DNA from 2 places in the Gilliamella sp. Gris3-2 genome. Region 2 is predicted to be linked to the other one. Evidence: riboswitches for the same ligand, from Rfam matches in the RefSeq annotation. Region 2 holds a riboswitch; the other holds the start of a gene.

Region 1 (12,796 bases), on a different contig from region 2:
AGTTGCTCATCAAATCCTTTTTGTAAAAAGGATTTGCGTAACTCAGTTTGCACATAATGCTGTAAATAGGGATCACTACCTAAAATTAAATAATAGGGAGCCCCCACATTATTGTTAATTTGATCGGCACTAATTTTAATCATGTCAACGTTAATTTACTGCATGAATCGATTTTAATTTACGGATGACTTGTTTAGCCGCTTGTTTAAACATTTCGTTTTCAATTAAGTCTTGTTCAACCGTCTTAGCCAAAGCTTCAGCTGGATTATCAAAAAACGTTCTAAACACGCGTACGCTTATTGGATAAGTCTGTTGACCAGCAATAATAATTTGTGCTTCAATCGTTAACACTAATTGGTATTCGGCTGCCTTACCATCTTGATAAATCGAGATGGTATTGCGACTTAGATTTTCACTTACCATTTTTAACAATGGTACCTGACCTGAAGCATTATTATTCGTTATTATCACATCATTATCGTGTAATAACTCTTTAATATTGCGAGACAATCTGCCATAAGGGTCATAACTTATGTAAGACATCGTTTTAAAACTTTCTGGCACTTCTGTCTCATGTTGTAAGTGAAATCCACATCCTGTTAAGGATATTGTTAATAACATAATTAATGCTAAATATTTTTTCATATTAATAACCGCCTAAATTTAGTTATCAAACAATATTAACCAACAACAAGATTTAATAATTTACCTGGTACATAAATCACTTTACGGATAGCAACATCACTCAAATATTTTTGGATGTTAGGTTCTTGTTTTGCTTGTGACAAAACAAAATCTTGATCGGCATCGGCAGGTACAACAAATTTACCACGGACTTTGCCATTGATTTGTACAACAATGAGTTTTTCGTCCTCAACCATTGCCGATTGATCAGCAACAGGCCAAATTGTATTATCAATCGATTCGTTGTTACCTAAAGCTTGCCACATAACAAAACAAGCGTGAGGCATCATAGGGTAAAGTAGTCGAACAATCGCATTTAAAGCTTCATTCATTAGAGCGCGATCTTGCCCAGTTTCTTGCGGTGCTTTTTGTAAGCGATTCATAAATTCCATCACAGCGGCAATAGCAGTATTAAATGTTTGGCGGCGGCCAATATCATCACTCACTTTCGCTATGGTTTTATGTAATTCACGACGCAATGATTTTTGTTCATTATCTAGAGCTGTAACGTCTAGTTTTGCTGCTACACCTTTTTGGGTATGTTCATAAACTAAACGCCATACACGTTTAATAAATCGGTTTGCACCTTCAACGCCAGATTCTTGCCATTCTAGTGTCATATCAGCAGGTGATGCAAACATCATAAACAATCGAACGGTATCAGCACCATATTTTTCAACCATTTCTTGCGGATCGATACCATTATTTTTTGATTTTGACATTTTGGTCATACCGGCATGAACTAGCTCATTGCCATGACTATCGACAGCTTTAGCAATGCGACCCTTATCATCACGTTCAATAGTGACTTCAGTTGGCGAAACCCAAATACGTTCATTTGTTGGACTGGTATAATAAAATGCATCAGCTAATACCATACCTTGGCAAAGTAGACGTTTTGCTGGTTCATCTGACGATACTAAACCAAAATCACGCATTAATTTATGGAAAAATCTAAAATAAAGTAAATGCATAATGGCATGTTCAATACCACCAACATACTGGTCAACAGGTAACCAATAGTTTGCTGCTTTTTCGTCTAACATACCTTTGTCGTAGTTTGGACAAGTGTAACGAGCATAATACCAAGAAGATTCCATAAAGGTATCAAACGTATCGGTTTCACGTAGTGCAGGTTGACCGTTAACGGTTGTCTTAGCCCAGTTAGGATCTGCCTTAATTGGACTGGTAATACCATTCATTTCAACATTTTCAGGTAAAATAACTGGTAATTGGTCTTCTGGTGTTGGTATGGTTGTACCATCTTCCAGCGTCACCATTGGGATTGGTGCACCCCAATAACGTTGACGCGAAACACCCCAATCACGCAAACGGTAATTAACTTTACGTTTACCAATACCTAATGCAATTAACTTATCAGCAACAGCATTAAATGCTTGATCAAAATCAAGACCATCAAATTCGCCTGAATTAAATAACTTGCCATGCTCAGTATATGCTTTTTCAGAAAGATCTGGTGCGTTACCGTCTTGAGTTAAAATAACAGGATTAATTGGTAAGTTATATTTTGAAGCAAATTCATAATCACGTTCATCGTGCCCAGGCACAGCCATTACTGCACCTGTACCATATTCAATTAACACAAAATTAGCAATCCAAACAGGGACTTTTTTACCTGTTAAAGGATGAATAGCATAAAAGCCTGTGGCAATACCTTTCTTTTCCATGGTTGCCATATCAGCTTCGGCTGTTTTGGTATTTTTGCATTCAGCAATAAATTCAGCAATTTTAGGATCGTTTTGAGCTGCTAATTGTGCAAGAGGGTGCTCTGCGGCAACAGAGACAAAGCTAACGCCCATTAATGTATCAGGACGAGTTGTATAGACGCGTAACTTATCAGGATAATTTTCAACAGCAAAATCAAACTCAACACCTTCAGAACGACCAATCCAGTTACGTTGCATGGTTTTAACTTGTTCTGGCCAACTTTCAAGCGTATCCAAATCATTAAGTAATTCTTCGGCATATTCGGTAATTTTAATAAACCATTGTGGGATTTCTTTACGCTCAACAGGGGTACTACAACGCCAACAACAACCTTCAACCACTTGCTCATTAGCAAGTACGGTCTGATCATTAGGGCACCAGTTAACTGCCGATGTTTTTTTATAAACTAAGCCTTTTTCGTATAACTTAGTAAAAAACCATTGTTCCCATTTATAATATTCAGGACGGCAAGTAGTAATTTCACGATCCCAATCATAACCAAATCCTAAAAGTTGTAATTGCTTTTTCATATAAGCAATATTTTCATAGGTCCATTTTGCAGGTGCAGTATTGTTTTTAACTGCAGCACCTTCAGCTGGCAAACCAAATGCATCCCAACCAATTGGCTGTAGTACATTTTTACCATTTAAACGTTGGTAACGAGAAATGGTATCACCAATGGTGTAGTTACGAACATGACCAAGATGCAAACGCCCAGAAGGGTAAGGTAGCATCGATAAGCAGTAATATTTTTCTTTTGATGAATCTTCAGTAACGTGAAAAGTTTTATTTTCTTGCCAATGTTTTTGTACAATGGCTTCTATTTCATCTGGGCGATATTGTTCTTGCATGACGAGTTAATGTCCTATCTATTATTACTAATAAAAATATGTTGCTAATTGTATTGGTTATTGATTCGTTTTACAAACGATATATGAAGTAAGACATTGATTTCTTGTTATGATAAATTCTAAGTTATTGAGCATATTTTATTACTGATATTTAATAAATAACAAACCTTTAATAGGTTAAGGTGAAAGGGATACAAAAAGTTAAATTAATTGCTATTTAAGTGTGATTAAATAGCAATTAAAGGTAGGTATCTTAATTAAAAAAGCCTAACCACCATTAAAGACGCTAGTTAAACGTGATAAGAATGATCGTTGTTCTTCTTTAGGCATGTTTTTAAGATTTGCTTGAATCAGTTGATCAAGTTTTTGGGTTTCATTAACTAAGCCTAATTCATTATAAGCATTACGCATTAAAAGCAATGCTTCTTTAGTTGAATCGGTATCTGGAAACATAATTAACATTTCAGTCACGCGATTAATCACAGCTACATAAGCACCGCGTTTTGTATAGAATTGTGCGACTTTTAACTGATAGCGAGCCAATCTATTTTTCAAAAATACAAGGCGTTTTTGCGCATCGGCTGCATATTGACTGTTTGGAAAACTAGACAGTAGATAAGAAAAGTCCTTAAATGCAGCTGAAGCATAATCGGGATCGCGATCTGAACGATCAACATTAAACCAACCTTGGATCATATTGTCGTCTTGTGCCATATTTGAAATGCCACGCATATAAATAACCCAATCAATATTTGGATGCGTTGGATTCAATTTCAAAAAACGGTCAATTGACGCAATTGCTAACGGTAAGTCAGCTGATTTATAGTAAGCGTAAATCAAATCAAGTTGAACTTGTTGAGAATAAGGACCAAAAGGATAATTTTTGTCCAAGGACTCTAATATAGCAATACTGGATTTAATATTACCATTTTCAAGCTCAGACTTCGCTTTGTTATGTAGTTCAATCTCGGGTACATTTTCAACATCGGGCTTGGAAGAAGTACAGCCAATTAGCATGCCACTTAAAGCGATAGCTAGCAAAGAGTGTAAACGCAATTTCATTCAGTTTTTGATCCAAATATAATTAAACATTAAAGGCGATGATTAGTATATAATACTCTAAAACATAACAGCTTAAAATAGATAAATTACACATGCATGAGTTAAAATTATCAACTAAAATCGAACAAAGTCAACTAGGAATGCGTTTAGATCAAGCATTATCCGAGCTTTTTCCTGATTATTCACGCTCAAGAATAAAAGATTGGATTATTAATAATAAAGTCACTGTCAACGATGTTATCGTTAATAAACCAAAAGAAAAAGTGCTCGGTGGCGAAATAATAACTATTAATGCTGAAATTGAACAAGAAACTTATCATCAACCGGAAGATATAAAGCTTGATATTGTTTACGAGGATGATGACATTTTGGTGATTAATAAACCTCGTGATTTAGTTGTGCATCCTGGAGCAGGTAATCCTGATGGTACGGTATTAAATGCCTTATTGCATTATTATCCTGAGATAGCACGCGTACCCCGCGCAGGTATTGTGCATCGTCTAGATAAAGATACAACAGGGCTAATGGTTGTAGCTAAAACTATTATGGCACAAACACATTTGGTCGAATCACTTCAACTACGCGAAATTACACGCGAATATGAAGCTGTGGTCATTGGGATTATTACCGCAGGAGGAACCGTTGATCAGCCTATCACCCGTCATCCAACCAAACGTACACATATGGCTGTATTCCCAACGGGTAAACCAGCGGTTACCCATTATAGAGTGATGGAAAAATATCGCCTACATACACGTTTGCGATTGCGCTTAGAAACAGGGCGAACTCACCAAATCCGAGTGCACATGGCACATATTGCTCACCCACTAATTGGTGACCCACTCTACGGTGGAAGACCAAGGCCGCCTAAGGGGGCTAGTGAATCTTTTATTCAAACTTTACGCGATTTTAATCGCCAAGCATTACACGCTACCATGTTGCGATTATATCATCCTATAACAGGTGAACAAATGGAATGGCATGCTCCTATTCCTGAAGATATGCAAAATTTAATACAAGCTTTACAAGAAGATACCGAACAGCATAAAGATGAACTAGATTGGTGATGAATATGATTAAATCGATTTACCCATATTGGACAGCCCCAAAAAAAATTCATGCCTTTACTTCAACACGAACTGGTGGTGTTAGTTTAGCGCCATTTGTAAGTTTAAATATGGGAAATCGAACTGGTGATAATTCAGAACATATTGCTGAAAACCGCCGAAGAATTATTCAAGCCGAACAAATACCAAGCGAACCGTATTGGTTAACGCAAACTCACAGCACAACAGTGCTTGATATATCACAAATTGCTTTACAGCCTCCAACAGGTAACATCGATTCTTATCAAACTTTTGAAGCTGATGGATCATATACCAATCAACCTAAGCAAGTTAGTGTGGTGTTAACCGCAGATTGCATGCCTGTCCTTTTTTGTACAACAAAAGGTGACGAAGTTGCAGCTGTCCATGCTGGTTGGCGAGGATTATGTAATGGTATATTAGAAGAAACAATCAAAAAATTTTCAAGCTCGCCATCAAACATCATTGCTTGGATGGGACCAGCCATTAGTGTCAAAAAATTTGAGGTAGGTATTGAAGTCAAACAACAATTTGAAAAAGTCGATCCAAAAGCACAAGAAGCGTTTAAATTGATCAACCCAACTGAACAAAAATACCTAGCAGATCTATATCTAATTGCCAAACAACGTTTACAAGCAGTAGGAGTAACGCAAATTTTTGGTGGTGATTATTGTACTTATACTGAACAAGATGAATTCTTCTCTTATCGACGTGAAAATAGAACTGGTAGAATGGCATCAATGATCTGGTTTGAATAAAAGAGTTTTTTTAAGCTAAAAACCTTCAATTTTTAGCTGCTTTGTAAAATATTTATAGTATAAAGATCTGCGGTAAATGTTAATATATAAAATTATAATATTTAAACCGCCATAAGATCTGAAGGCTTTCTATTGTTCAATTGTTATTTTATTTCGCTAACAAAAGAAGGTAATTCCCAAGCCCCACCGTCAAAACCTAAGCATTCACCTGTACTTATATTAGAGGAAAGCATAAATTTATGTCCATTCCAAGTCCAGCTAGATTTTTCTAAACAATCTCCCTCACCTCTTAGCTTAGCTATACTGGATATTGTTCCATTTTTGTATGTATTGCCCTCATTATTTATAAATTTTATATTTTTATTACTTAGTTTAGCAGTGTTGGAAATTATCCAATAGGCGTTACCTGAGTTATATGCGCTAAACCAACACCTAGTTTCAAGTAAATCGTGCTTATTATCTAATTTAATTAACCGAAATCTTTTATCATATCCTTGTGTTTCATCATAATAAGGATCTTCTAAATCATAAGCATCACATTTAGCTTCATGTATATAGCGTTTTTTGAATTGAGGGAATATTTTAATTACTTCATTGATATTAAGTTCTTGACTTTGTTCTGGAGCAATTACTTTACCTTTTTTTATAGTTGGTACAGGTATTGGTGCATAAACGTTTGATTCATTTTTATTACCATGTGCTATAACTGCGCCAGTTGTACCAACCCGTCCTTGTTTTTTGTCCATTGTTAACATGACATCATAAAATCCGCCATTGGTATAAAATGATTGACTTCTACTGTTACGGAATATAACTTTCTCATTTTTTGTAAATGCTTGAATAATTTTTGTAGCTTGGAATTGTGACAACTGATAAATATTATTTTGTATTTCTTTTAATTCGCCTAAATACTCTTGATTAATGAATGCAGCCAATGAATTATCTAATTGTTGAGTGTTTTTAATTTCAATACCTTCTTCATCTTCTTCTTTGTTATTTTTTGTTCTAACATAAATTTCAACTGGCTGATTGGCCCCCGCTTTTCGCTGGAATAAAATTGACGATTTTATCACTCCTGTATCAGATATATCACTATATTCTATAACACGACAAGTTAAAGTATTATCACAAACTATATCCCAAGCTATAACTGGAGTTGTAAACAAAGTTAGCAATAAACAATAGCAAAAACGCATGACAGTTAATTCCATATAAATAATTTATATGAGGTTATTATAGATTAAACAATTATTCAATTAAAATTAATAAAACTTCTTGATTTTATGAATATTTAATTAGTTCTCTTTAGTACTAATTTATCATTCTATATTGGCAAACTTGTGGCTTTGCACACTCAAAAGCCATTTATTATTCAGTCGATTTTGGTTGATTTTTCCTAACAACTCTATCGTTTCAAACATATTAAATGCACCATCTTTTTCACAAGGAGATAGATAATAGCGTTTGGCTTGAATATGAGTTTCGATATATTGGCAAAAAGGAATAAAATCGCAGTGATTTTCGGCTACTATGCGTACTTCATTTGCTATTGGTTGTACTATTTTTTGATAGCGTGACTGATAACAAAATTTAGGGCTTAGCGCAATATAATCAATAAGCGGATCGACTTTACCAAGACCGTTGCTTTCAATGGCGATGAAATAACCCGCTTTTTTGAGTGGCAAAAGCAATTCAGGTAACGCTTTAACCATTGTTGGTTCGCCACCTGTAATAATAATATTTTTGCTTTTATATTCGCTCACTTTAGTCATTAAAGCATCTAACGTGAATCGAGTAAATTTTCGAAAATTAGTGTCACACCAGGCACAATTTAAATTGCATCCTGCAAAACGAATAAAAACAGCAGGCATGCCAGTATTATAACCTTCGCCTTGTAAGGATTCGAAGATTTCAACAATACGAAATTCAATCATCATTAACTCCGATGATATTCACAATATGAAGTTGGCGTTTCCCATAGTTTGATCATCGAAACAGGCAAATATTGCGATAAGCAATCAAAAATAAATTTGCTCATTCCTTCTGCGGTGGTTCTACAGGGAAAGGCAAAAATTTTACGATCCATTTCTTGTAGTAACGACGCGATACGGCACTCATTAGGGTTATGTTGATTGTAAAGATAGGCGTGATCTAACGGATCGACAATATGTTGTTTAACTATTAGCTTTAAATCGGCATAATCCATGACCATATCTTGGCTTGAGCCGTTATCAATAAGCTCTCCGCTAATTTCAACAAATAGGCGATAAGTGTGACCGTGCAGATTATGACACTTTTTATTGTGCCCATCTAACATGTGACAAGCATCAAATTGAAACTCTTTGGCTATTTTGAACATTTTATATTCCTAGTTTTTTTTCGTGGGATGGGTTACGAACCACGGTTAGCGAACCTAACAAAATAAAGGTAACAATATAAGGGATAAAAGTGAATTTGTCATCTTACCAGTATATCTTAAAACGAAATTTAGATGTAATTGCTTGAATTGCAAACAGCTTTATTTTTATGTCAATTAATTCTTACATACTTGATAATTTTGTTGTATAAATTTTGTAAAAAATATTTTAACTTTGCTCTTGAAATTTAGGTTGCAACACTCATTTAGATCACATGCAAATGGATTAAATGTGTTAAGCGTTTAATCCAAATTTATTGCTCAGGAGATAAACACTATGAGGTTAGATAAACTAACAAATAAGTTTCAACAAGCTTTAGCTGATGCGCAGTCAATGGCATTAGGTAAAGACAATCAATATATAGAGCCTGTGCATGTCCTATCAGCCATGCTTAATCAAGTAGGGAGTAGTGTAATGCCTTTATTGATTGCAGCAGGTGCAAATATTGTTAATTTACAACAAGAATTAGCTCAAGCTATTGACCGATTACCCCAAGTTCAAGGTGTGGGTGGAGATGTTATTCCATCGCAAGATTTTGTTCGAGTATTAAATCTTTGCGATAAATTATCCCAAAAGAACGGTGATAGCTATATCTCATCAGAACTCTTTATATTAGCCGCTTTAGAAGATAAGGGCAGTTTAGGCGATCTTCTTAAAAGATCAGGTGTTAATAAAGATAAATTTAGCCAAGCAGTTAATCAAGTAAGAGGTAGCGATAACGTGAACGATCCTAATGCAGAAGATCAACGCGGTGCACTTAAAAAATACACCATTGATTTAACTCAACGAGCAGAACAAGGTAAACTTGATCCTGTTATTGGTCGTGATGAAGAAATTCGTCGAACTATTCAGGTATTACAACGTCGTACTAAAAATAATCCAGTATTAATTGGGGAACCAGGTGTAGGGAAAACTGCTATTGTAGAAGGATTAGCACAACGCATTGTTAACCGTGAAGTCCCTGAAGGATTACGAAATAAACGCGTTTTATCATTAGACATGGGTGCATTAATTGCTGGTGCCAAATATCGAGGGGAATTTGAAGAACGCCTAAAAGCCGTGCTTAAAGACTTAGCAAAAGAAGAAGGTCGCATTATATTATTTATTGACGAAATCCATACCATGGTTGGCGCAGGAAAAAGCGATGGAGCAATGGATGCTGGTAATATGTTAAAACCCGCATTAGCTCGCGGTGAATTACACTGCGTGGGAGCAACAACGCTTGATGAATACCGTCAATATATTGAAAAAGATCCTGCGTTAGAGCGTCGTTTCCAAAAAGTCTATGTTGCCGAACCAACAGTTGAAGATACGATCGCTATTTTGCGTGGTTTAAAAGAACGTTATGAACTGCATCACCATGTGCAAATAACCGATCCTGCAATCGTAGCTGCGGCTACATTATCGCATCGTTATATTTCTGATCGCATGTTACCTGACAAAGCGATTGATTTAATTGACGAAGCCGCATCAAGTATTCGTATGCAAATGGATTCAAAACCAGAATCTTTAGATCGACTTGAAAGGCGCATAATTCAACTTAAACTTGAACAACAAGCGCTTAAAAAAGAATCTGATGATGCGAGTAAAAAGCGACTACAAATGTTAAATGATGAACTTTCTGAAAAAGAAAAGGAATATGCTTCACTTGAAGAAGAATGGAAGTCAGAAAAGGCAGCTGTTTCGGGGACTCAAAACATCAAAGCAGAACTAGAAAAGGCACGTACTGAAATAGAGCAAGCTCGTCGAGCTGGCGACTTGAACAAAATGTCAGAATTACAATATGGCAAAATTCCAGAGCTCGAAAAGAAACTTGCTTCAGCAACGCAGTTAGAAGGCAAAACCATGAAGTTATTGCGTAACAAAGTGACCGATAACGAAATTGCAGAAGTATTATCTAAAGCGACAGGTATTCCAGTTTCTAGAATGCTTGAGAGCGAGAAAGATAAACTATTGCACATGGAAGATGCCTTACATAAACGTGTAATAGGTCAAAATGAAGCAGTATTAGCGGTTGCAAATGCGATTCGACGTAGCCGAGCAGGGCTTTCAGATCCAAATAAACCGATTGGATCATTCCTATTCTTAGGACCAACGGGTGTCGGTAAAACCGAGCTTTGCAAATCATTGGCTAACTTTATGTTTGACAGCGAAGATGCTATGGTGCGTATAGATATGTCAGAGTTTATGGAAAAACACTCCGTTGCTCGCTTAATTGGTGCGCCTCCAGGTTATGTTGGGTATGAAGAAGGGGGGTATTTAACCGAAGCAGTTAGACGACGACCATACTCAGTAATTTTACTTGATGAAGTCGAAAAAGCACACCCAGATGTCTTTAATATCTTACTGCAAGTATTGGATGATGGGCGCTTAACAGATGGTCAAGGTCGCACAGTTGATTTTCGTAACACTGTCATAATTATGACATCAAACTTAGGTTCTGACCTAATTCAAGGTCAAGTTGAACTAAGTTATGACGAAATGAAATCTCTAGTGATGACGGTTGTAACCAAACACTTTAGACCAGAATTTATCAATCGTATTGACGAAACAGTGGTATTCCACCCATTAGGTCAAGAAAACATTAAAGCGATCGCAAAAATTCAGTTAGCACACGTTGAAAAACGTTTAGAAGAACGCGGTTACCAATTGGATATTTCGGATGCTGCACTTGAACAGTTAGCTAAGGTTGGCTTTGACCCAATTTATGGCGCAAGACCGTTAAAACGATCGATCCAACAAGAGATCGAAAACCCATTGGCACAACAAATACTGTCAGGTAAATTAGTCCCAGGTAAAACTATTCATCTAGATTTAGTTGGCGGCAACATTGAAGCCCAACAGTGATAAAACTTCAAAAGACAAACCGACCTCTATGGTCGGTTTTTTATACTTGATACAATTTAGTTTACCTATAATACTTAGAATTTAATCAGACAAACATTATTTTCGCAAAATGGATGTCTGATGAATAAAATAACAACAACACAAACCTGAACCCAACAAAACAACTCATTTTATACTTTAACATATAGTTACCTGAAACTTTTTGACAAAATTTTTTTAAAACCGTTTTCAAGGTTTTGCAACCAAAGCATAATCAAACTAGCTTTTTGTTAGTTGTTAAAAGTAACAACTTTAACTATTTTGTCTAGCGTTTTTGCCATTAAGTAATTCTAATTTTATACACCACAATAATAACTTTTTTTTATTATAAAATTACCTTAGAACACGTTATATTATTGCCTTAAATAAAAAAGGAAAGATTAAACATGAAGAATTTATTAAAAAAATTAGTTATTTTTGGTTGTTTAAGCTTGCCAATGGCAAGTTATGCTGCCTTACCTGAATCGATTAAAGTTGGTTCGGATACGTCCTATGCGCCTTTTGATTTTATTGATGCTAATGGTGAAGTTACTGGATTCAACATTGAACTCACGAAAGCATTGTGTGAAAAGATCAATATTAAATGTACTTTTCAATCGACCGACTTCGATGCGTTGATCCCGTCGTTATTATCAAGAAAGATTGATATTATCTCGTCCTCGCTAATGATGACCGAAAAACGTAAAAAACAGATCGCTTTTTCTGACGAAATCTTTATGACTTATTCACGTTTGATTGTTAAAGAGGGTACTAATTTAATGCCTAATGCTGAGTCATTGAAAGGTAAGCGTGTTGGTGTTGAGCAAGGTACATCGCAAGAACATTTCGCCAACGAGATGTGGCGTCCGAACGGTGTAGTTATTGTGCCTTATCAAAATCAGTTACAAGTATTTTCTGATCTAGTGGCAGGTCGTTTAGATGCGGCATTGCAAGATGAAGTCACTGGCAGTTATGCCTTTTTAAAACAGCCACAAGGTAAAGGTTTTATTTTTGCTGGGGATGCTCTAACCGATGCGAACTACTTTGATGTTGGAGTAGGAATTGGTTTTCGTAAAAATGATAATGAGTTGCGCGAAGCCTTTAACCTAGCTTTAAAAGACCTCTTAGCTGATGGCTCCTACCAAAAAATCAACAATAAGTATTTTGATTTTAATGTGTACGGTAATAAAAAATAAACCATGCAGGGGTATATTTCTTTAATTTGTCAAGGTGCATGGTTGACTATTATTTTAGCATTGACATCGCTACTACTGGCCATGATACTTGGTATTGTTTGTGCATTAGGTAAACTGAGTCATTCAAAAGTATGTAATGTGCTTTGTCAG
Region 2 (12,796 bases):
TTGCTAACTCCATTTTGTCGCAATTGGCATAATATTCGATCCTTATGGAATGATAAGGTGTCTCTGTACCATCATCATTTTTTTGTACCAATGCTGGGCTATAATTAGTCACTTCACTAAATACACGAATTTTGGAGTTGAAAGGGTGAAGGTTGATCGATTTTCTATCTAAAAATGAATAGCCAATAGTATTATTGTCGTTAGTTTTTGATGTTGGAATGAATTGTTCTCCTACTCTTGGATCTTTTAAACTTTCAACAGAAGTATTTTCATTTGCTTTTGTATCGATATTAGCTTTTTCCCCTGAGGCATGGCTGAATGCTGCAAAAGAAAAGAGAATTAAAAATAAATTGACCTTTTTCATTTAAATTTTTTCTCCATCTTTTGAGTTAGTATCTGTAGGATTAGCTTGTGATTGAGTTTGTTGTTTTTCTTTTTGCATTTTTTCTTGATTTGCTTTAATTCGCTCTTGCAGTTCAGCTTCTTGTTTTTCGATGATTGGTTTTAGATCTGGGCGAGTCGTAAGAATTGTTTCTTTTTCTAAATCGCCTTGAATAGAACAAAAAATACTACTTTGATTATTAGCAGAAGATTCTAAATAAAGCGCTTTATTAATTGTACCAAACCTTGGAATAACACCATCGATGGCATAAATATCATCTTCCCATGTTTTAGATTTTGATTTTCTATCATAAATTTTGGCGTTTGCTATGTAAGTATTTTGGCTATAGTGTAACCAATTAATATTGCTTAAAGCACTTTTAATTTCATCTTGCTTGTTATCAAAGATAAATCCCCAATAAAGAAACTGACCAGATAAAGTAGTTGAAATATAAATATTTTGATAGCCAACAATTTCTAAACCATGATACTTAAGTGGTTTTTTAAACATGACTTTATTTTTGTCGGGTTTTTGAATAGATTCAACAGGAATATAAGTTACATTATCGGGAGTGGTTGCTAAATCAACGTATTGATTTATTGACTCTTGATGTTTAGATAATTGTTCAAAAAACTGATTATCACATTGCAAAAATGTATCAATTACCTTATCTGTTTCATCCTGTATATTATTTGTTTGGGCAAAAGATACACAAGAAACGAATGATGCGCAAACTAGCACAGAAATTTTTTTGAGAAGCATGGCGAATTTCCTTGAACCACAATTATATTTCTTCTTTTGTAAAGGAAGATTGTAAAGTAATGTAAATATAAATGTCAATTGACATTATTTCAATTCTCAACAAAGACCATTAAATCACCGTTTTTAAAGGATATTTTAATCAAATCACTAATCGCTTTGTTTCTTAAACTCACAACTCCTCCTAGCGATAATGTGGCATCAATTAAGGGGTATTGAAAGCCTGTAATGGTTACACCAGTTACTTTCGAAAATGGCATTAGTGAAATAATATGATCTTTTACATTGGTTATTTCTTGATGATGTTTGGCAAAAAAGAAATGGCAATAATTATCATAAAAGGTAATTTGATACTGATGATAATATCTTATTGCAACAGAAATATTCCCCAAAAAGTGATCACTAGCATGACCACTAGCACCATAAACATCAAATGCTTTCACCCCTTTACCTGCTAAAAACAAAATTGCTTTTTCAAAATCAGTTTTATTTTGGTCAGGTGTATGAATAATTTTAGTTTTAGGTGGAATTGCTTTGTTAGGATTATAGCTATCTAAATCGCCAATAATAAAGTTTGGTTCGATTGACAAAGTCGACAGATAATTATGGTAAGCCCCATCTGTGCAAGCAATATAAGCATAATTATCCAAATGGTGAAAGTCATGTTGTGGTGGCTCGCCATTGATAAAGAGTAAAGCTCTATTTTGTGACATTACACTTTTTTCCTTTTGCTAATCTTATTGGTGAATCATAAAGCTAACGTATATGCCATGATAATAGCGTCTTCTTGTTTACCATTAGTTGTTGGGTAATAATTTTTTCTAATCGTTATTTGGTTAAATCCCAGCGTGTGATATAGCTTAATTGCTGCCGTATTTGATTGTCTGACTTCAAGCCAAAGTGTTGAGATTGGGCAGGGCGATTTTATCGTAATTAACGCATCTATTAAATGGTTAAGCAGCTTCCTTGCTAGTCCTTGCTTTCTAAAATCGGGATGTATTGCAATGTTAAATAAATTTGCTTCATCTACTACATGTTGGCAAATACAAAACCCAACTATTTGGTTATTAATCGTTATTTTAAAATTGAGATAATGCTCACCTTGGTTTGAAAGGAATGTTTGTTTTGACCAAGGAATTGCATGGCAAATCTTTTCTAATTCAAAAGCTTTTTTTAAATCATGTTCTGTGAGGATGGAAATAGTTTTCATATTGACATAATTGTTGCCATAGTAGGCGTTTTTGTTGTGGTGCTTTTGCAAGCTGATTTAAACTGGTTGTTTGAATAGTTAATGGGTTAACCCATGACTCATCCAAGGTAATATCAATAAACCAAATTACTGTTTTAATTTCATCAGCAGGAATAATTAATTGTTGTGGAGTTAAAAACAATACTTGTTCTTCAGTTAGATGGATAGCATTTAAAATATCATAATAGATTTTTTGTGTTGGTTTTTGTTCTGCAACTACAATCATTCTAATTTCTTCACTTATTTGTGTCGCTATTTCACCTTTGAAAACATTAGCATTCCTCAAAACGTATTGAGTTATATTGCACTGTTTTAGGTACCAATCTTGCTGTGTCATTATTGACTTACTGTTTTTTATTAGAGATTAAAGATAGTTAATTGTATAATCAATGCATCAATTTATAAAGGTTTTTCATTGAGGAAATATGGCAACATCTGCTTTTACCCCAGCAAGTCAAGTACTTGAGCGTCACCAAACATTTTTTAACGATAAAAATGTGCTGATAGCTGGTGATATTCAGGATAATTATCCATCTATTATGTCGGCAAATCAAGTTAAGATTCATTGCACACAATTTCATACTTATTTACGTCTAAAAGCTAGTGCACGAGGCAATCACACCTATTTTTCATTATTGCCCGAAGCGGATTTTTACGTTGGAATGAATACGTTGATTTACTATTGGCCAAAAACTAAAAACGAAGCACAATTTCAGCTTTCTTATTTATTACATAATATGCCAAAAGACAGTGATATTTTTATCATAGGTGAAAATAGAACAGGTGTAAAAAGCGTGGAAGCTTTATTGAATGATTTTGGTACAATTCAAAAAATCGATAGCGCAAGACGTTGTGGTTTATATCATTTTCAGGCAGATAGCCGTTTAGTATTTAATCTTGATGAATGGTGGTTAAATTATCATTTAACTATTGAAAATCAGAATATTGAAATAAAAAGCTTACCTGGTGTTTTTAGCCAAAAAGGGTTAGATGCTGGTAGTGAATTATTGTTAAATGCATTGATGGATCGTACTGATATTATTAAAGGTAATGTATTAGATGTGGGATGTGGTTCGGGCATTTTGTCCACGGTGCTAGGTAAATTAAATCCTGATATAGCACTAACGTTATCTGATGTAAGCTGTGCAGCAATTGAATCAAGTAAAGCCACGTTAAACCGTAATCATGTTAATGCCACAGTTGTAGCAAGTGACGTTTTTTCAAATCTAAATGATAAATATCATCTTATTGTTTCGAATCCACCTTTTCATGATGGTAAACAGACTAATTACACGGCCGTTAATACGTTAATCAAAGAAGCAAAAAAACACCTAAAATTAAATGGTTATTTGTGCATTGTGGCAAATTCATTTTTACCGTATCAAACCATTTTAGATGAAACATTCAAAAGCGTTGAAGTGATTGCCCAAACGACGAAATTTAAGGTTTATCTAGCAAGCCATTAATAAGTGCTGTTTATTTTGTTTAAAAAAATAGGGCGATGTTATCGCCCTAGGTATAAAATTTAAATATTTAAAAACAAACTGATTTCACTATTCTTGATATCATATCTGGATTAAGAGAGAGCTTCTTTTAATGCCTGCATTTCATTATAGGTAAAATCACAGCGCATAAATTCTTGGTCAAGAAGAATAGGAACAGAGTTGCTTTCTCCAACTACGGCCAACACATTACATTTATTTCTAATCTTATCACCTATAATGATTGGTCCACCGTTTGAGTCTTTATTAAAATTGGCTGCATATTTAGCATTTATTCCTTGTGCATTGCTTGCACGATATAAGGCAGTTATTATTTTACCATAAGAGACTAGTTTAACTGGTACAATAACAGGTGTTAATTTTTGCCCGTTAATTTCCTTGATAACTTTTATCATTTTATGTGTTCTTAAGAAACATCCTAAACTCATCCATGTAACCAACAACAACAAAAGAATAAGACCAGTAGTAGCCACAAATACAGTCCGCATATTATCAATAGCTAAATTGATTGTTACTAGTGATGGATCATCGGCCGAAGCGACAGTTACAACTTGATAATTTCCTTTTTTCCCCCCAATGAAAGTATAATCACGCTTAATAACTTGTCCTGTATCAGTGGTAATTTTTACTGAACAGTTATCAACAATACGTCTTGCACGACATGTTCCTTCTACATCATAGTCAACCACAACTGGATTCTGTGATATTTTATAATCATCAATTAATCCAGGATAATTTCTTATGGCCATAAATAAAGCTAACGCAAAGAGAAGTATTGCTGCAAGTAATCTTCTTATTTGATGTAATGAGCTTTCTTGCTTTAACTTCATGACTTTTAAAGAGCGAGTTGGAAATACTTCTACTAATTTATTCATCAATGCCATTTTATCAATATACTCCTTATTAAAAATAAAAATTTCATGTCTAAAGGCTAAAATTGTGAATTTAAAAGCTAACCTTTAATCACAATAAAACAAATAATTTATTTGTTATTTTTTATTAAATTAGACTAAATATTAACATAATATTTACTTTGTAGGAATTACTCATATTGTTTACAGCAATTTGACAAACGACTTCAAATTAAATAACCCTAGAAAACTGCTGCTGCCTTGCCATTTTTCGCATATAAATATCAAAGCACATACAAATATTGCGTATCAATAAATGTCCTTTAGGTTGGACTTCGATTATATTGTTATTGATTGTCACTAATCCATCTTTTTGCAATGGCGCCAGTAATTTTAAATCTTCAGCAAAATAATCATCAAATTGAATTTGGTATTGTTGTTCAATAACATTTTTATCTAAATGAAAATGGCAGATAAGCTGTTTTATCACATCACGACGAATCTTATCGTCACGATTTAAGGTGAATCCTTTCCATAATCCATGTCCTTTTTGCTCAACCTGAGTTTGATAGATTTTTAGATCTTTCTGATTTTGCGCATAACTATCACCTAACATACTAATGGCCGACACACCAAGTCCAAGTAAATCAGCATCGCCTTGAGTTGTATACCCCTGAAAATTACGATGCAATTTATTTTCTTGTTGAGCAATAGCTAATTCATCAGAGGGCTTAGCAAAATGATCCATACCGATAAAGTGATAACCAGCTTCGGTTAACTTTTTAATGCTAGTTTGTAGGATCTGCAATTTTTGATTGGCATTAGGCAAATCATCATCTTTAATTTTTCGTTGGGCAGCAAAACGGCTCGGTAAGTGGGCATAATTAAATACACTTAAACGATCGGGAGAAATATCAATCACTTTATTGAGCGTTTCGGCAAAACTTTCAATGGTTTGTTTTGGTAGGCCATAAATTAAATCTAAACTAATTGAGTGAAAATTATTTTTACGTGCTTGATTAATAAGAGACCGTATTAATGTTTCATCTTGTTCACGATTAATTAGGCTTTGGATTTCGTGATTAAAATCTTGAATTCCCATACTTAGCCTATTAAAACCAACACTTGCTAAATGGTCAATTGTTTGTTGTGTTATTTCACGCGGATCAATTTCGATGGATAGTTCGGCATTAGCAACAAAATTAAAATGCTTTTTTAACGAGGTAATCAATCGAGTAATTTCAGCATCGTTTAAAAAAGTTGGTGTACCCCCTCCCCAGTGCATTTGTGTTACCGTGCGATGTTTAAATAATTTTGCGCGTTCGGCAATTTCAATATCTAAAATGTCAAGGTATTTGGTAACTTTTTGTGTTTGGCGAGTAATAAGCTTATTACAACCACAGAAATAACAAAGCTTATGACAAAACGGAATATGCACATAAAGCGATAACGGTTTTGTGGGATAACGAGTTGCCGCCGATAAAAATTCTTGCTCATTAAATTTTTCGTTAAATTCAAGTGCAGTAGGGTAAGAGGTATATCTTGGGCCAGAATAATTATATTTTTCAATTAACGCTTGATCCCATAATTGCGTATCAGTCATGCTTTTTACTTCCGCTTATGTCTATCTTTAGTGTTGTTATTTTTATGAGTTTTTACTATTGCTTTTTGTTGGTTCTTGATTTTGGTTTTAATTTTGATTCGATTAGTTTTATTTAAATATAACAATGTGCAAATCAATAACCCAAAATATAAACTTAACATAATTAATATTGGCACTATGAATTGCTCACTTTTAATTATTAATTGACTGAATAAAAGTAATGGATTCTAAGTTTAAATTATCAGTAGGAATATTACTTTTGGATGATATTCCTACTCATATCAAGACACATACTATCACGATTGCTAATTATATTTTCCTATTATTAGTTTCGTTTTAATAAACTAACAATATCTTCTTTCTTTTCGTCTAATTCATCAAAATCATCAAAGTCGTCATCAGTATAACCAAGCTCTTGCATCAGTTCATCGATACGATTCAATTTGCTATCAAGATAAATTTGTTGATCTTTAGTGAGTTTGGCTTTTTGCTCGACTAGATCAAGTAACATATCTAATTTTGGATCGTTCTCTAATTGTTCTAATTCTTGTTGAGGTGATAAAATCGTTTTAATTGTTTTAGATTGTTTAACAGGTTTTTCTATATTGTTAGAATCTTCAACAATTAAAGAAATAGGTTTTTTGCTCCCCACTCTTGGATCTTTGGTTGTTTTTGTCGAATTTTTATTTTTATTATTATTTAGTTTATTAAAGCGAGAGCCACTTGGCAAACCTTTGTGTTTGCGTTTACGCTTCAGTTCCCGAGATTCTTCATTAATCTCTTGACGGCTTTTTTTAGCTTTCTGTTTTGATTTATTTTTTAACATAAAATCTCTGTCTAATATTAGGGTTAATCATTTTACAAACGTATTTTATCAGTAAGTCCAAAATATAGCTATGATGAAGACGTCATGCTAATTTAAGATTGTAAAAAAATAAATTTATGTATAATCTGAGACGAATAAATTTGTTAGACCGAATTAGAGAACAATAAAATGAAAAATCACTTAAGCCCTTATCTGAAATTCAATCGTCAAGAATGGGCTAGCTTACGTAATACGGTACCAATGACTTTAACAGCAGAAGAATTAGTTTCGTTACAAGGTATTAATGAAGATTTATCCATGGATGAAGTGAGTGAAATTTATTTACCTTTATCTAGATTACTTAATTATTACATCAGCAATAATTTTAATCGGCAAGCTGTTTTATCTAAATTCTTAGGTAAAAGTCAAAAAACACCTTACATTATTGGCATTGCAGGCAGTGTTGCTGTAGGTAAAAGTACTACCGCTAGAGTACTACAAGCATTATTAACCCGTTGGCCTGAACATCGCAAAGTATCTTTGGTAACAACTGATGGTTTTTTATATCCAAATAGATATCTTGAAGAACATGGAATAATGAATAAAAAAGGGTTTCCTCAGTCTTACGATATAAAAAAATTGCTTAATTTTGTTGCTGATATAAAATCAGGACAGGCACAAGTTAAAGCACCCGTTTATTCTCATTTAGTTTATGATATTGTCGAAGATGAAGAAATCGTTATTGATAGTCCTGACATTTTGATTCTTGAAGGTTTGAATGTACTGCAAAGTACACTGAATTATCCACAAGCGAATAACCGAGTTTTTGTTTCGGATTATGTCGATTTTTCAATTTATGTTGATGCTGATATGTCATTATTACATGATTGGTATGTAAATCGGTTTTTAAAATTTAGGGAGGGTGCATTTAGCGATCCTAACTCTTATTTTAATCACTACTCAAAACTTCCAGAACATGAAGCTACAAATATTGCCAATCGTATTTGGCGAGAAATTAATGAATTAAATTTAGTTGAAAATATTTTACCTACAAAAGAACGAGCGAACCTTATTCTAACTAAAGGTAAAGATCATAAAGTCAATTGTGTTCAATTAAGAAAATAAAATTAAGGAAAAATTCGTATGAAATCAGTAATTCGGTTAGTAAGTAAATTGAGTGTCATTACGTTAGCTATCTCATTATCATTTGGTGCTTATGCTTCAAATGAACAACTAAAGGGACTTACGTGTGAAAGCAAAAAACAGGCTATTGAAAAACAGATTGATTATGCTAAAAAAAATAATAATTCTCATCAAATCCAAGGGCTTGAAAAATCATTACGTAACTTAAATAAGCATTGTTCAAATGATGATTTAGAAGCCAAATATAAAAAAGAGATTAACGAAAAATCAAATAAAGTGGCTGAAAGAACTAAAGAATTAGAACAAGCAAAATCAAAATCAAAAGCGAAAGATAAAGATAATGAACAGAAAATTGTCAAACAACAAACAAAATTAGCTGATGCTGAAAAAGAACTTAATAAAGCTAAAACTAAATTATCTGATTTTTATAAAGAATTGGGAGCTAAATAAACGATATCAGGCAGAGTATTTCCCGATTCTTGATTTATTTGCTCTTCAACGATATTTTATTATTAACACCATCAATAGTTATTGTTGACGGTGTTAGTTTTACATTTTTTATAAATCTATTGTCATACTAGACTTTTTAAAGCAAAAAGAGTATGGTGTGCGCCTTGTTACGTGGTTCGTGAACCTCCCACGCTAAAAAACTAAGGAAAAATAATGAGTAAAATTACACTACTAGGCGATCAGTCTGTTCGCTATCCAACAACCTATTGCCCTGAAATACTCGAAACGTTCGATAATAAACACCCGAATAACGATTATTTTGTTAAATTTAATTGCCCAGAGTTTACTAGTCTTTGTCCTATCACGGGGCAACCTGATTTTGCGACAATTTATATTTCGTACGTACCCAATATTAAAATGGTCGAAAGTAAATCGTTAAAACTCTATCTGTTCAGCTTTCGGAATCATGGCGATTACCACGAAGATTGTATTAATATCATTATGAAAGATCTTATTAAATTAATGGATCCTAAATATATCGAAGTCTGGGGAAAATTTACACCTCGTGGCGGCATTTCGATTGATCCTTATGCCAATTATGGCAAATCGGGTACTCATTGGGAACAAGTTGCGGCTAATCGATTAGCCAATCACGACATGTATCCAGAAAAAGTGGATAATCGCTAATTTAATCTATCTTAACAGGAACATTAATGCAAACTCGTAAAGCACTAGTTATATTTTCTGGTGGGCAAGACTCAACCACTTGCTTACTGCAAGCCATTGCTGATTATGGACGTGAAAACGTTCAGGCAATCAGTTTTCGCTATGGTCAACGCCACGCAATAGAGCTTGAAAAAGCCAAATGGATCGCTGATGATCTTGGTATAGAGCAAACTGTCATTGATACATCAGTTATCAAACAAACTACAAATAATGCGTTGATTGATGACGCTCAAGAAATTAAAGCCGCTCAAGATGGCGATTACCCTAATACCTTCGTTGATGGGCGTAATATGCTTTTTTTACTTTTGGCTGGCTGTCATGCTAAGCAACAAGGAATTTCTGACATTATTATTGGAGTTTGTGAAACCGATTTTAGTGGTTATCCAGATTGCCGTGATGTCTTTATTAAATCAATGAATGTATCAATGAATTTAGCCATGGACTATGCGTTTAATCTCATCACGCCACTGATGTATTTGACTAAAGCGCAAACGTGGGAAATGGCTGATAAACTAGGTTATCTTGATTATGTTCAAAAACATACCCATACCTGTTATTACGGTGTTGAAGGGGGATGTGGTAAGTGTCCAAGTTGTTTATTGCGCAATAAGGGCCTACAAGAATATATGGCTCAAGCTAAATAAATTCATTCATCATTGGGTTCTCTCACCCCATTAAAAAGGAAAAAAGATGTACTTAAATGTTCATTCAGAATCGATAGAAAAAAGTTTTACCTGTAAACAAAAACAAAAAGCGCTTTACTGGTTGGCTTTTTTTCACATATTAGTTATTGCTTCAAGCAATTATTTAGTCCAAATTCCATTCGAAATTTTTGGTTTTCAAACAACTTGGGGGGCATTCACTTTTCCGTTTATCTTTTTAACTACCGATCTGACTATTCGAATTTATGGTGCTAGTTTAGCCAGAAAAATCATTTTTGTTGTAATGATTCCTGCATTGTTATTTTCATACCTGATTTCGGTACTATTTTTTGAAACCCATTGGGTTGGATTATCAGCATTGACGGAATTTAATAGCTTCGTATTTCGAATTGCATTGGCAAGTTTTGCCGCTTATTTAGTTGGTCAACTAATGGATATTACTGTTTTTAACTATTTAAGAAAAAACAAATCATGGTGGGTTGCCCCAACAGCATCAGCAATATTTGGTAATGGTATTGATACTATTGTTTTTTTTGCTATCGCATTTTATCAAAGTAACGATGAATTTATGGCAAATCATTGGATCGAAATTTCGTTAATGGACTATAGTTTTAAAATTCTAATTTGCGGATTATTCTTTTTGCCACTTTATGGTGTCATTCTCAATTTTATCCTAAAAAAGTTAGTTGCAATGCCTAGAAACAATTAATCATTAAAATCTAAATTTTAGTTACTCACCTAAATAAACATAAACTCATTTATTTTTTTGATGAGTTTTATGTTTAATATTGAAAAATACACTAATATTTCACAACACTCAAAGGTCAATATAGCCTTTTATCCTGCGTCGGGCAGCCGAAGGCTTCATTCTGCATCCTGTGCTAGGTTTTTAGAAAATTTTGCCAAAAACTAGCGCTTTAGTATTTAGTTAGCTATAATTTTGATTATTTTATGGCAAAACGCAGCTCATTAAAAAATAAACAACTATAAAAATAAAACACAAATTAACAGGAGGTTAGATATTGTGTGCTATAATAATAACAGGCATTGGCAGTGCTATACCTTAAATCTATTTAAGTTTTACCGTAATCAAAAACAAACTCCATTTTGCTTTTTATTATCAAATCTAGCGAAATCGCCAAGATTGCCGTCGATTTCCAACTTGTTATCCAAATTAGCCATAGTTTTTGCACCATTGTTGTTATTGCCATATTCAGTGAGTTCGCAGGCGTTGTTAGCTCGGACCTCACAGGTTATTAACGGCTCTGCGCCGTATTTGACGCTTGATGGTGGCGTCACTAAATTAACTACAACTGATGATTTAATAAGTATTAAGTTATCGGACGGTCAAGTTTTCACTCCACAAAATAATAACTCAGCGATGACGCCAATTCATTTACCTAATGCAGGTGATACGCTTGCTAATATTGAAATGATAGTTCCACCATCAACCGACTCTGTGAGTATAAGTAGCTTGGTAACACAAGGTAATTGGGGAGATGATGATGGAGATGGACAGGGAGCTAATAGTGTCACTGCGACAGGGAATATATCAGTATCGTTTACTGATAAAAATAGTAATGCCGTTAGTCGCAGTGATATATTAGATATTTGTAATGCACCTTATAGGATAACATTAAGTAGTACGGATGCTACTTTAGAAACAAAGTATGGTGTGCCAAATAGAAGTACTTTAAACGGAAATACGGTGTCATATTATATCAACCCAAATTCACAGCAGCCTAAAGTTTGCTATGTAAGGCCTCGTTTGATATTTGGTGGTACTAATTTTGCTGGAGATAATCCTCGCTTTGCGGGTCCATCTAGTATATGGGATCCTACTAAAGGTTTTTTAACACAGTCAATTAATCCATCTTCTTATAGCCTTAATTTTCCCACTACGGGGGCAGATGGATTATATTTTGATTTGGATATAGGTGGGGTGGATGCAAGTCAGTTGACCTGGTCTTCAAAAACTTACGGAGGGATAACTGCAACAGTGAATTGGGTAAAACCTCGTTCAGACTCATTCACCATTCCATGCCGATGGTGCACGGGCACTACTACATATGATGATTGGATTACAGATAAATCCAAAAACGTAACGCGAGTAACGTTAAATGGTCCTAGGGCGAATAATATCCAAATACAATCAAGTAATCCTAGTCGACTTACTGTGCCATCTTTGCCGCAACTATTTGTGTTGGAAGGGAAGAATAGCAGTGGTGTGGTTGTTAAATATGGATTTGAGCTAAAGCAGTGGTTTGTCCATCGGGGAGAGAAATATACTACTGTTCCTGAGCAAGCAACTTGGTGTAGTAGTTTGGGTTATCGTTTTTCGAAGATAAGAGATTTAAGCAATGCGAAATGTGGTGTGGATAATGCTTATTTTCCATGTATAAGCGACATAGATGGCTCCACACCGTCGTCCGGTAGTCTATATTACCAACGTCAAATAGGGGCAGGATTTTTAAGTGAGTGGAGCGATTTATCCTATTATGGTGATGTGGCAGGTTTTGGTCGTGGTGATATTTGGACGAATGATGCGGTATCAAATACAACTCACTTATATATTCACCGTAATGGTTATGTGGATCAGTGGGGCACCTCTGGAGGTGGCTATGCTGTTTGCACCGTACCTTAGTGTTTAGTTCTTAATCCTTG

Evidence for each region. Region 2 has a riboswitch for preQ1 ahead of queF (preQ(1) synthase). Riboswitches for the same ligand answer to the same signal wherever they lie in the genome.
Region 1: another riboswitch for preQ1. It lies ahead of queD (6-carboxytetrahydropterin synthase QueD); the one in region 2 lies ahead of queF (preQ(1) synthase).

The regions. Positions count from the first base shown of each region.
Region 1 covers NZ_LZHB01000071.1:25,140-37,935, reverse strand. The annotation lists gene holA (DNA polymerase III subunit delta) at 1-143, opposite strand, end outside; gene lptE (LPS assembly lipoprotein LptE) at 151-645, opposite strand; gene leuS (leucine--tRNA ligase) at 681-3,263, opposite strand; partial or broken gene bamD (outer membrane protein assembly factor BamD) at 3,603-4,325, opposite strand; gene rluD (23S rRNA pseudouridine(1911/1915/1917) synthase RluD) at 4,418-5,392, shown strand; gene pgeF (peptidoglycan editing factor PgeF) at 5,398-6,168, shown strand; gene A9G32_RS10250 (DUF1176 domain-containing protein) at 6,312-7,379, opposite strand; gene A9G32_RS10245 (7-carboxy-7-deazaguanine synthase QueE) at 7,488-8,102, opposite strand; gene queD (6-carboxytetrahydropterin synthase QueD) at 8,105-8,527, opposite strand; PreQ1 riboswitch class I at 8,531-8,576, opposite strand; gene clpB (ATP-dependent chaperone ClpB) at 8,862-11,432, shown strand; gene A9G32_RS10230 (lysine/arginine/ornithine ABC transporter substrate-binding protein) at 11,858-12,646, shown strand; gene A9G32_RS10225 (ABC transporter permease) at 12,650-12,796, shown strand, end outside.
Region 2 covers NZ_LZHB01000028.1:109,846-122,641, forward strand. The annotation lists gene A9G32_RS05245 (surface-adhesin E family protein) at 1-364, opposite strand, end outside; gene A9G32_RS05250 (hypothetical protein) at 365-1,144, opposite strand; gene A9G32_RS05255 (thiamine diphosphokinase) at 1,234-1,854, opposite strand; gene rimI (ribosomal protein S18-alanine N-acetyltransferase) at 1,890-2,351, opposite strand; gene A9G32_RS05265 (DNA polymerase III subunit psi) at 2,320-2,727, opposite strand; gene rsmC (16S rRNA (guanine(1207)-N(2))-methyltransferase RsmC) at 2,816-3,856, shown strand; gene A9G32_RS05275 (hypothetical protein) at 3,967-4,776, opposite strand; gene hemN (oxygen-independent coproporphyrinogen III oxidase) at 4,976-6,346, opposite strand; gene yihI (Der GTPase-activating protein YihI) at 6,672-7,172, opposite strand; gene coaA (type I pantothenate kinase) at 7,341-8,276, shown strand; gene A9G32_RS05295 (DUF1090 domain-containing protein) at 8,295-8,744, shown strand; PreQ1 riboswitch class I at 8,910-8,954, shown strand; gene queF (preQ(1) synthase) at 8,958-9,431, shown strand; gene queC (7-cyano-7-deazaguanine synthase QueC) at 9,458-10,114, shown strand; gene A9G32_RS05310 (7-cyano-7-deazaguanine/7-aminomethyl-7-deazaguanine transporter) at 10,161-10,841, shown strand; gene A9G32_RS05315 (hypothetical protein) at 11,157-12,776, shown strand.